Regions from separate parts of the Massilia sp. BHUDP2 genome, predicted to be linked through region 2. Evidence: predicted binding sites of a transcription regulator. Region 2 holds the regulator's gene; the other holds the start of a gene.
The links. Region 2 encodes FliA, which starts transcription of late flagellar genes. Its sites were predicted from a motif close to CTAAAGTTTNNNNNNNNNNNGCCGNTA; they were not measured.
Positions count from the first base shown of each region.

Region 1: ACK6C6_RS16270 (flagellar protein FliT) is a predicted target of FliA. The motif match lies at 3,251-3,277, and genes of this name have one in related genera.

Region 1 is NZ_JBJUVW010000002.1:1,262,991-1,269,098, reverse strand. Features, by position in the region: gene fumC (class II fumarate hydratase) at 1-458, opposite strand, end outside; gene ACK6C6_RS16280 (hypothetical protein) at 567-1,559, shown strand; gene ACK6C6_RS16275 (HDOD domain-containing protein) at 1,916-2,866, shown strand; gene ACK6C6_RS16270 (flagellar protein FliT) at 2,918-3,199, opposite strand; gene ACK6C6_RS16265 (M1 family metallopeptidase) at 3,472-6,105, shown strand.
Region 2 is NZ_JBJUVW010000001.1:870,685-876,792, reverse strand. Features, by position in the region: gene ACK6C6_RS03845 (M35 family metallo-endopeptidase) at 1-157, shown strand, start outside; gene ACK6C6_RS03840 (M35 family metallo-endopeptidase) at 371-1,480, shown strand; gene ACK6C6_RS03835 (hypothetical protein) at 1,631-2,125, opposite strand; gene motD (flagellar motor protein MotD) at 2,187-2,936, opposite strand; gene ACK6C6_RS03825 (flagellar motor protein) at 2,944-3,687, opposite strand; gene ACK6C6_RS03820 (RNA polymerase sigma factor FliA) at 3,669-4,406, opposite strand; gene ACK6C6_RS03815 (MinD/ParA family protein) at 4,441-5,238, opposite strand; gene flhF (flagellar biosynthesis protein FlhF) at 5,231-6,108, opposite strand, start outside.

The DNA.
Region 1 (6,108 bases), on a different contig from region 2:
ATGGCCGCCGCCACGTGCATGGCGGTGGGGAAGATGTCGTTCGAGGACTGGCCCATGTTGACGTGGTCGTTCGGGTGCAGCAGGCGCTTCTCGCCGCGCTCGCCGCCCATCAGCTCGGAACCGCGGTTGGCCAGCACCTCGTTCATGTTCATGTTGCTCTGGGTGCCGGAGCCGGTCTGCCAGACCGCCAGCGGGAATTCCTGCGGGTGGCGTCCTTCGAGGACCTCGTCGGCGGCGCGGATGATGGCCTCGGCCTTGTCGGCCGGGAGCTTGCCGAGCGAGCGGTTCACCGCGGCGGCGGCGCGCTTGACCTGGGCCAGGGCGGCGACCAGTTCCGGTGCTAATCTCTCGGTCGAGATGTGGAAATGGTGGAGCGAACGCTGGGTCTGGGCGCCCCAGAGGCGGTCCGCGGGGACCTCGATCGGGCCGAAACTGTCCTTCTCAATCCTGTTTTCCATGGCTGTCCTGTGGGTGAAGGGTTGTGATTAAAGAGTTTAGCCGATTGTCCGTTAACTACGCTCAGGCTCTACTACTTCCATCCTATGGCTTGCCGCCTTCCACTGATATTGACTTGCGCGCTGCTGGCCGGCGCTGCCCAGGCGGCCGAGCTCGGCGAACCGCGGGTGAGCTCCTTCCTCGGCCAGCCGCTGGTGGCCGACATCGAGCTCACCATGCTGGAAGACGCCGCCAACCCGGTCCAGGTGCGCCTGGCGCATCCGGACGTCTACCGCGGCGCCAATATCGGCCTGCCGGCGGTGCTGTCCACGCTCCGGATCTCGGTGATGCGGCGCGACGGGCGCCAGTTCCTGCATCTCACCTCGCTCGGCAAGGTGGAATCGGAACACCTGCACCTGTACCTGGAGCTGGCCGACGGCGCACAGCGCAGCGTGCGGCTGGCAACCCTGTGGCTCTCGCCGGATCCGAATCCGGCGCCGCCTCCGGTTCCGGTGGTGGCGCCTCCCATCCCTGCCAAAGCGGCGCAGCCCGCGCCGCCGCTGGAGGCGGTGCCGAAGCCCGCTCCGGCCAGGCCAAAGCCCGCGCCCATCAAGCCGAAGCCGGTCGTCGTGCCGCCGGAGCCGGCCAGGCCGGCGCGCTTGACGCCTGAACCGGCCCCGGCGGGCGGCGCCTGCGCCCCGCAGCCCAGGGCACAGGTGGACGCCTGCGTCGTGCTGGGGGCGAAGAATGCGATGTTGCGCGATCAGCTGGGCCAGCTCGAGGACAAGGTGAAGCTGCTGCAGGTGGCGGCGGGCGCCGCGCCGGCTTCAAGCCTGCAAACGCCGGTGGCGCCGCAGCAGCAGGTGCACCGGCTGAAGAAGAAAAAGCCGGAGCCGCCGGCGGAAGAGGGCTCGCCCTGGCTGCTGGCGGGCGCCGGCGTGCTGGCGCTGCTGGCGGGGCTGGTGTTTGTCCTGCGCGCCAGACGGGCGGCAGGGCGCGCGGAAGGGCCGCGCGTCGGCCTGGGCGCGCGCATCAAGGCGCGGCTGGGACGCAAGCCCCTGCCTGCCTCGACGCGCGAACCGATCCTGGACGAAGCCGCGCACAACTCGTCTACACAAGCTTAAAATTTTTGCTATACTCATTCCGTGGTCGAGAGATCACGAACGGCACAGCGGCCTGGCGCAGCCACCACCGATAGCGTGGCGCGGAAAGCAGGCAGACGTTGAAGAAACGCCTGTGTCCGGAAGCGGTTCGCGTGTCAACTGAGGCAGCGAACGCCGGATGCAACCGGCAAGAGGCGACGCCAGGAGATACCTGGTGATCGCTCTCCCCGATTCCGTGGCCGAGCCTTCTGTTCGGGCACATCTCAAAGCGCCTGCGGGCGCTTTTGTCTCTTCAGGACGTCCATTCGAGGTTCATGCGTTTTGCATGGTGGGCCCTTGGGCTACAATCCCACCTGCGGCACAGACCCTGGCGGACTATGAAGAACTGGATCAATCGTTTACTGAGCGGCGCGGAACCCCAGGCGGCCACGCCCGAGGAACCGGGCGGCGGCACGGACCATGTCGCGACCGACGCCCTGTATTACCTCTGGCTGGCTGGCCCGGCAAGGTTCGACGCGCCGCCCGAGACCGAGCGCCTGATCCTGGAGCAGGTGCGCACGCTGGCGCAGAACCCGGCCATCGCGGCCGAGCTGGTGCCGCGGGTCCCGGAACTGATCCCCAAGCTGCTGCGCAGCCTGCGCGACGAGAGCGTCAGCACGGGCGAGCTGGCCGCCCAGGTGGCCGAAGACGTGGTGCTGGTGGCCGAAGTGCTGCGCGAGGCCAACAGCGCCTACTACCGTCCCGTCACCCCGATCAAGACCCTGGACGCCGCCATCATGCTGCTCGGGCAGAACGGCTTGCGCATGCTGCTGGCGCGGGTCGCCTTCCGGCCCCTCATCAGGCTGCACGAGGCGGGCTTTGCCCGCCGTGCGGCGCCGCTGGTATGGAACCATTCCGAAAAATGCGCGGTGGCGGCGAGCCTGATGGCTTCGGCGGTGGCGGCCGACATCTTCGAATCCTGCCTGGCGGGGCTGATGCAGGACGTCGGGCTGATCGTCGCGTTCCGCCTTAGCGACCGCATCTGCCAGAACGGCAAGGTGCCGGCATCAAGCGCGTTCGGGGTGGAACTGCTGGCGCGCAGCCGGCAGCTGTCGGCGGTCATCGCCAGGCATTGGGATTTCCCGGATACGGTGGCCGAGGCAATCGCCCGGGCCGGCGAAGCGGATGGCCCGAACCTGGCGCAGGCGCTGGCGCAGGGGGATCACATCGCCAAGCTGCGGCTCTTGATCGATGCCGGGAAGCTGGCCGAGGACGATGCGCTCGTCACGGAGGGGCTCAACAGTTACCAGCGCCGCTGCCTGGGCAAGCTGAGCAAGCTGGAATCGTAGCCAAAAAACAAAAGGCACCCGCAGGTGCCTTCGATCGTCAATTCGTGCTGTTCAGTGCGCGCACATCGCGCGGTCCAGCTGCCCCATCCAGGGTTCGGTCACGTCGCGAATCGCGCGGTCGTTGGCCATCAGCTGCTTGAGCAGGTCGATCTTGCGCTGGCGCTTGGCGCCTTCCAGTGCCGGCACGCCGCCGATCGCGGCCCCAGCGGCCACCGCCGCCTGCACGTTCAGCTTGTCGAAACCGGTCCAGTCGCCAGCCTCGGCGGCGCCCTTCATCTGGCTGCTGAGGCCAGCGAGGTTTTCATACATCGAGAGGACGTCGTTCGAGGTCATGTTGGCACCAAGGCAATGAACGCCGGCCGGATTGCCGGGTATCTAAGGCATTTACGGATCGGCTTTCGGGAACTTTAGGGTAATTCGAAAGAAATTTCGGATTTTTTTCGAATGCCTCCGCCATTCCCCGGTTTTAGCAGTCTGGCCCCGTTTTTTGCAGTCTGTCGCAATCCGGGCGCAGGCGGCGCCCGGCTTTCCTACAGTGCGTGCTGGGTTCTTGCGCCAGCGCGCGCAGGAACCGTCAAATAAAAACAGATTCGAGAGAGAGACTTATGAGAGACATGCCAGTCGCCCGGGCTCGCAAAGCCACGGCCGCGCTTGCGTTGGCCCTGGGTGCCGCCACGGCGCAGGCCGAGGCGCCGTTTTCTTTCGCGGCAACGCCGGGCAAGCTGCCGAAGGACGTGGTGCCGCTGCAGTACGACGCCCACATCGTGCCGGACGTCGCCGCCAACAGCTTCCGCGGCACCCAGACGGTCGAGATCGACGTCCTGAAGCCGACCTCGACCATCATGCTGAACGCCGACAACATGCAGATCGATTCGGCCAGCCTGACGGGCAAGCACATCGGCACATTGAAACTCGACCCCATCCTCGACAAGAAGCAGCAGACCCTGCGCTTCGAGCTGTCCCAGCCGCTGGTGCCGGGCAAGTACGCGCTGGCGCTGGCCTTCCGCGGCCAGATCAACCGCGAAGGGCGCGGCCTGTTCTACGTGAACTACAAGGCGGGCGGCCAGGACAAGAAGCTGATCGCCACCACCATGGCGCCGACCGACGCCCGGCGCATGCTCCCGACCTGGGACGAGCCGGCCTTCCGCGCCCGCTTCAAGCTCACCGTCGACGTGCCGGGCAACTTCAAGGCCTACTCCACCACCCCGATCGACAAGCGCGAAGACCTCGGCGGCGGGATGCAGCGCATCAGCTTCGGCAACACCCCGAAGATGCCGAGCTACCTGGTGGTGCTGGTGGCCGGCGAGCTCGAGCGCTTATCAAGCAAGCAGGATGGCGTCGACATCGGCATCGTGACGACCGAAGGCAAGCTCGGCTCGGCCACCTTCGCCCTGGGGGCCACGCGCGACCTGCTGCGCTACTTCAACAACTACTTCGGCATCCCGTACCCGCTGCCCAAGCTGGACCAGATCGCGATCCCGGGCGGTTTCAACGGCGCCATGGAAAACTGGGGTGCGGTCGTCTACAACGAGCCGACCCTGCTGTACGACCCGAAGAGAAGCCCCGAGAAGGTCAAGAAGTTCACCTTCAACATCAATGCCCACGAGCTGGCGCACCAGTGGTTCGGCAACCTGGTGACGATGGCCTGGTGGGACAATCTGTGGCTCAACGAAGGCTTCGCCTCGTGGATGGCGACCAAGGCCACCCACCACTTCCATCCCGAATGGCGCCCCTACCTGGAAGGCATGGCCGAGCGCGAATACGTGATGAACCTGGACGCGCGCAAGACCACGCACCCGATCCAGACCCCGATCGAGACCGAGGAGCAGGCCGCGGCGGCTTTTGATGCCATCACCTACCTGAAGGGCGAGGCTTTCCTGCGCATGCTGGAAGCCTACCTGGGCGAATCGGCCTTCCGCAAGGGCATGCGCGCCTACATGGCGAAGCACCAGTATTCGAATACGACATCGAGCGACTTGTGGGCCGCGCTGGAAAAGGCCTCCGGCAAGCCGGTCGGGAAGCTGGCCTCGGACTGGACCCTGCAGCCGGGCTTCCCCTTGATCCGGGTCGAGCAGGCCTGCGAGGAGGGCAGGCGCAAGGTGACGCTGTCGCAGGAACAGTACCGCCTCGACGAGCCGCCCCGTGAAAAACGCCTGTGGAACGTGCCCTTGCAGGTCGGCACCGTCAACGGCAAGGCCTGGACCACGCTGCTGTCCGGCCCCAGCACGACCATCAACCAGGGCAGCTGCGACGGCACCCTGGTGGTCGACCCGCACAGCGTCGGCTACTTCCGCGTGCAGTACGACCCGGCCAGCTTCCACGCCCTGGCCGAGCAGGCGCCGCGCCTGCCGGACAGCACGCGCCTGAAGCTGCTGTCGGATACCTGGAGCTTTGCCTCGAACGGCCGCATGGGCCTGGAGGCCTACCTGGACCTGGTGCGCAAGTACGGGGACGAGCCGCGCGTGGCGGTCTGGGATGCGATCCTGTCGAACCTGCGCACGCTCGACTCGCTGGCGCGCGGCGAGCCGGAACAGGCCCTGATCCGCCGCTTCCTGGTCGATTTCGCGCGCCCGAAGTTCGACAAGCTGGGCTGGGAAGAAAAGCCGGGGGAGACCGCCGAGGACGCCCAGCTGCGCGGCATGCTGGCCACCGCGCTGGCGCGGGCCGGCGACCGCCAGGCCATCGACGAGGGCAAGGCCAGGTTTGCACGCTATGTGCAGGCCCCGTCCTCGGTGCCGCCCTCGATGATCGACTTCGTCACCGGCACCGCCGGCCGCTATGCGGACAAGGCCACCTACGAGCTTCTTGCCGCGCGCGCCGCGAACGCCCCCACCAGCGAAGAGCGCAACCGTTTTGGCCGCGCCCTCACCAGCGCCCAGGACCCGCAGCTGGCCGCGCGTACCCTGCAGTCGCTCCTGTCGCCGCACACCCCGCCGGACCTGGTGCCCTATATGATCGGCGGGGTCGCCGGCGAGCACCTCGACCAGACCTGGAAGTTCGCCATCGCCAACCGCGACGCGCTGCTGGCCAACATGGAAGCGCTGGGCCGCAACAGCCTGTTCGCCAGCATCGTCGCTTCCTCCAGCAATCCGGCGCATGCGGAGATGATGGAAGCGTACATGCGCAAGAACTTCGGTCCGGACGGCGTTGTCGAAGCCGAACGCGTCGGCAACGGCGTGCGCATCCGCGCCGACCAGAAAGCGCGCCTGTTACCGCAGGTCCGCGCCGCCCTGCAATAAAGA
Region 2 (6,108 bases):
GCACGAGCTGAGCCACTTCGACGTGGTCGCGGCCACCGACGACCACGTGTACGGCCAGCAGGGAGCGGCCGAGCTGGCCCGGAGCGACCCGGCACGGGCGGTCAACAACGCCGATTCGCACGAGTATTTTGGGGAGAATACGCCGCAGCAGCAGTGATTTGCTAGCACTTGTATGTACATATTGCCAGCGCACGATTGACGATTTTTGCGTTTTGTTGACACTTCACAAAAATTGTCACGTTTCCCGTAATTCAACTTTACACATGCTCGTGTTTCCGTAAATATCGGATTGAGTTATTCCAATGTCATCTGGGTAACTCGATAAGGCTGAGGTCAAGCCACATAAAGATCTTTCATACGGAGAATGAACATGAGCTTGAAAGGCATCTGGAAGTCGGCATTGGGCATGGCTGCGCTCGCGGCAGCCTGCAACGCGCAAGCGGCGCCGAAGGGCGTGGCGGTCAGCGTGGTCCCCGAAAAAACCACCCTGGGTCAGAACGACGACGTGGTGGTGCGCGTCACCATCACCAACAATTCGGGCGCGCCCCAGTACATCCTGAAAGCGCGCACGCCCTTCGAAGGCGTGGACGAAGCGCTGTTCGACGTCAAGCGCGACGGCGAGCCGGTGGTCTACCTCGGCGCCCACATCAAGCGCGCCGCCCCGACCGCGGCCGACTACTTCCTGCTCAAGCCGGGCGCCTCGCACACCGTCAAGGTCGAGTTGTCAAGCCTGTACGACATGAGCGTGAGCGGCGACTACCAGATCAGCTACAAGCAGGTGTCGCCGCAGCTGTTCCTGGCCAGCGCGGGTGCCGCCGAGCGCGGCGGCGCCGACGGCGACCACGCCACCCTGGTGTCGGCCCCGGCCTCCGTGTGGATCGACGGCCGCGTGGGGCGCGGCCAGAAGTCGCAGGTGATGCTCGACATCGAAGCGATGAAGCGGGCCGCCGAACAGCCCTCCCCGTCCGCCGGCGGCCTGAGTTTCAACAAGTGCACCACCACCCAGCAGACCACCATCACCCAGGCCATGTCGGCCGGCTCGGCGATGGCCAGCGACGGCGACGCCTACATGCAGCGCGGCGTGATCGGCACCCGCTACACCAAGTGGTTCGGCGCCAACAACGCCACCCGGGTGGCCACCGTCAAGTCGCACTTCGCCGCCATCAAGGATGCCTTCGCGACCAAGCCGGTGACGGTCGACTGCGGCTGCAAGCAGAACTACTACGCCTACGTGTATCCGACCCAGCCCTACAAGATCTACGTGTGCAAGGCCTTCTGGAACGCGCCGATGACCGGCACCGATTCGAAGGGCGGCACCCTGGTGCACGAGATGAGCCACTTCAACGTGGTGGCCGGCACCGATGACCACGTGTACGGCCAGTCGGGCGCGGCCAACCTGGCCATCACCAACCCGGACCTGGCGGTGCAGAACGCCGACTCGCACGAATACTTCGGCGAGAACACCCCGGCGCTGAACTGAGTGGGACGTAGGTGGGCGGGTCTTCCCGCCCACGCGGTGATAGTTGGAGGTTGAAGGACTTAGTGCGATGATCTCGCAGCTGGTTGACCGCGTGGGCGGCAAAGCCGCCCACCCTACAAAAGCGGAAAGGGCCGGTATTGCCGCCCCTTCTCATTTACTGAAGCTGAATTTCACCGGCGCCGCCGGGCTGTGTCGTACCGCGTCGAGCTGCGTGACATCCGCCAGCCACGGCCCGTCGTAACGGATCTCGTAGCCCTGCTTCCCTTTCCTGAAAGCGTAGGACGGCGTGATGTCGATGGTGTTCATGTGCATGCTGTGCGGCGCCACCTCCTGCCAGTAGCTGGCCGTGAGCGCGCCGCGCTTGACCATCATGCCGGTGTAGTCGACCGGCTTGCCCTTGGCGTCGCGCAGCTCGAAGCGGCGGCCGGTGATCTCGTCGCCGGCGGCGATTTCGCGCGGGATGTAGATCGCGGTGTCGCCGCGGTTCTCGACCAGCAGGCGCACCCGTACCCTGCCATCGCCGGTTTCGACCTCGAGCTGGTGGCGCACCTGCTCTTCCTTCTCCTGGGCGCCGACGACGCCGGCCGCGCTCACCAGGGCTCCTAGGACCAGCAGGGTCGGCGGCAAAAAGCGTGTGACATGCATTCTTTCTCCTTGAAATATTATTTCAAAAGAACTGCAGAAACGAACTTTTATTTCATGCCTACTATACACCCGCCGGCAGCGGTTCCGGTACCGACGCCAGGATCATCACCGCCACGCGCCGGTTGCGCGCCTGGTTGGCGGGCGTGTCGTTCGGCGCCACCGGGCGCGTCGCGCCATGGCCGATGGCCGACAGGCGCACATCCTGCACGCCGCTCTCGATGAACAGGCGTACCACGCTGGCCGCGCGCACCGCCGACAGTTCCCAGTTGGAGGCGAAGCGCTCGTTGGTGATCGGCAGGTTGTCGGTATGGCCCTCGACCTCGATGCGCTGCGGCGCATCCTTGAGCAGGCCCGCCACCGCGCCCAGCATCTCGCGCGCCTCGTTCTGCAGGGTCGCCTCTCCTTGCGCGAACAGCACGCTCGCATTGAGTTCGATGCCGATGCCGCGCGCGTTCTGCGTCACCCGCACCTGGCCTGACTTCACCAGCGGCATCAGGGTGGCGGTGAGGTCCTTCGCCAGGATTTCCATGCGCTCGCGCTCGCGCCGCGCGGCCTCAACGCGCTTGCGGTTGACGATGTGCGACAGCGGCAGCACCGGCTCGACACTGGTATGCGCCTGCGGCGCCACGCTGCGTCCGCCGAAGGCGTCGCCCAGGGCTTCGGACAGCACCGCGTATTTTCCCTCGTTGACGATCGAGATCGCGTACATCACGACGAAGAAGGCGAACAGCAGCGTGATGAAATCGGCGTAGGAGATCAGCCAGCGCTCGTGGTTTTCCTGGGCCCCATCGTCGTAGCGTTTGCGCGCCATGATCCGGTTAGTGGCGCGTCAGCAGGCTCGCCACCCGTTCGTCGACCACGCGGGTGTGGTCGCCGGTGGCGAGGTCGTGGAAGACTTCGGCGAGGATCTCGTATTGCGCCACCTTGTCGCTGACGATGGCCTTCAGCTTATTCCCGACCGGGTAGAAGAACAGATTGGCCAGCCCCACGCCGTACACGGTGGAGACGAAGGCCACCGCGATGCCGGAACCCAGGCGCGCCGGATCGGACAGGTTTTCCATCACGTGGATCAGGCCCAGCACCGCGCCCAGGATGCCGATGGTGGGCGCATAGCCGGCGGCCGATTCCCAGATGCGCGCCGCCTGACGCTGCGAGAATTCGTAGGCGTTGATCTCGTTCTCGAGCAGGCTGCGGATCTTCTCGGGCTGGATGCCGTCGACCACCAGGCGCAGGCCCTTCTGGATAATTTTATCCTTGGTGCCCATGTACTGCTCGAGCGAGAGCAGGCCGTCGCGCCGCGCGGAGAGGCTCCACAGCGCGATCTCGCGCGACAGCAGCTCACGGTTCGATTTGGGCGGGAAAAACACCCAGCGCAGCATGCGCAGGCCCAGCATGAAGCTGCGCCGCTCGCTCTGCAGCAGGGTGGCGCCGAAGGTGCCGATCACCACGATGGCGAAGGCGGACGGATGGATCAGCGACGCGAACTTGCCGCCGTCCAGCGTATGGCCGATGAAGATGCCCGCGATCGCGAGCACCAGGCCGGCTACGCTGGCCCAGTCCACAATTGCTCCCGCAGCGCCGCGCGCAGGCGCGACACGGCCTGGGTGTGCAGCTGCGACACCCGCGACTCGCTCACGCCCATGACGGCGCCGATTTCCTTCAGGTTGAGTTCTTCCTCGTAGTAGAGGCCCATCAGCATCTTCTCGCGCGGCGGCAAGGCGTCGATGGCGTCGATCACGGCCTGGCGGAAGCCCGTGTCTAACAGGCTGCGCAGCGGATCGCTGTCGTCCACCGCATAGCGGTCGAGGAAGCTGTCGCTGCCGCCGTCCTCGCCCTGGTCGTGGAAGTCTTCGTAGTAGAGCAGCTGGTGGCCGCCGCCGTCGCCCAGCATCTCCTGGTAGTCGGCAAGCGACATCTTGAGCGACTTGGCGATCTCGGATTCGCTGGCCGGACGGCCCAGGCGCTGCTGCAGCGCCTCCATCGCGGCCTCCACCTTGCGCATGTTCTGGCGCGTACTGCGCGGCATCCAGTCGCTGTTGCGCAGCTCGTCGAGCATGGCGCCGCGGATGCGCAGCACCGCATAGGTCTCGAACTGGGCGCCGTGGTTGTCTTCGTAGCGGTTGATCGCGTCGAGCAGGCCCATCATGCCGGCCTGCACCAGGTCATCGACTTCCACCGAAGGCGGCAGCTTGGCCTTCATGTGGTGGGCAAGACGCTTCACCAACGGCATGTGCTCCGTCAGCAAATGGTTCTTGTCCGCTTTCCCTTTGACCGTGTACATGCGTTCTGCTTTTCTCTTCCGCTATCTTTGTTCTTCATCCCCTGCCCATGCCAGGCATCGCGTGCAACGCGAACTTGCCTGCCAGGCGACGGAAGGCGACCGAGGCCCCCGCCAGCGGGAAGGCATCGACCACCGCCCGGCCCAGGCGCGCGGCCCGGTGCAGGTACTCGTCGGCCGGCACCGAACCCATCGAGCGCAGGTTGACCGCCAGGTAGCGTGTTGCCGCAGCTGACATATTATCGTATACCACCTTGGCCTCCGCCTCTGTCGCGCCGGTCACCAGGATGCCGAAGGGGCGGCGGCCCAGCTGCTGCGCCAGGCGCTTGATCAGCGCATAGGCATTCGTGATCGAGGCGGCGGAGGTACCGACCTGCACCACGATCTCGGAGCTCGCCATCAGCGGCAGCGGGAATTCGCCGTCCGGCCCCAGTTCGCCGTCGACCATCACGATGCCGGCCTGCCCCACCAGCACGTCGAAGGTCTTGGCCAGGCGGCGCGCGTCGTTGCTGCCGTGCGGACGGCCGAGCGATGCCACCGAAAAGCCCTGCGGCACCGCGTGCAGCACCTGGTTCAGGCCATACTCCTGGCGCGCCACGGCGGCCAGGTTGGCGGCCCGGTTCAAGCCCAGGCGGCGCGCCACACCGTAGTCGCGTTCGCAGGCGTCGACGATCAGGACCTCGTTCCCCAGCTGGGCCAGCGAGGCACCCAGGTTGACCAGCATGGCGCCCTTGTCGTCTTCAGGCGTGGCGGAGAGAAAAGTGACGATGCGCGGGCGCGGGCCCTGCAGCATCCGGCGCAGGCCTTCGGCCTGGTCGAAATCGAAACTAGCCAAGGTGCACCTCGCGCAGGCTGCGATCGTTGCCGGCAGCGGCCATCATCAGCGGCAGGTCGGCATCACCGAACTGGGCTTGAGCATGACGGTTGTTGCGGAAGGCGCGGTCGACCAGCATGGCACGGTCGGCCAGGTGCAGGTCTTCCGGCACGCGCTGGCCGTTGGAGATGTAGTGCAGGTTGAGCTTCTGGCGGATCACGACGTCGAGCACGTTGCCGATCGAGGCGGCTTCGTCCAGCTTGGTCATGATGCAGCCAGCCAGGCCCGAACCCTGGTAGGCGCGCACCACTTCGTTCAGGGTCTCGCCGGTCGAGGTCGCGTTCAGGCACAGCAGGCGCTTCACGTCGGTGCCGGATTCGGAGAGCATGGCCACCTGTTCCGTCACCATCTGGTCGCGCTGCGACATGCCGATGGTGTCGATCAGGACGGTGTGCTTGTTCTTGAGTTCTTTCAGGGCGATGCGCAGGTCGGCCTCGTCCTTTACCGAGTGCACCATCACGCCGAGGATCTTGCCGTAGATGCGCAGCTGCTCGTGGCCGCCGATACGGTAGGCGTCGGTGGTGATCAGGGCCAGCTTGTCCGGGCCGTGGCGCATCACGCAGCGCGCCGCCAGCTTGGCGGTGGTGGTGGTTTTGCCGACGCCGGTCGGGCCGACCAGGGCGAACACGCCGCCGCGGTTTAGCAGATCGTCTTCGTTGGCGATGGTGGTGAGATTACGGGCCAGGACGGTCTTGATCCAGCGCAGGGCGTCGGCCGCGTCCTTGGTCGCCGGCATCTTGTCGATCAGGTAGCGCGCCAGGGTGGCCGAGAAGCCCGCAGCCAGCATCTCGCGCAGCACGGCGGCCTTCTGCGGCTCGCGCTGTTGCGTCG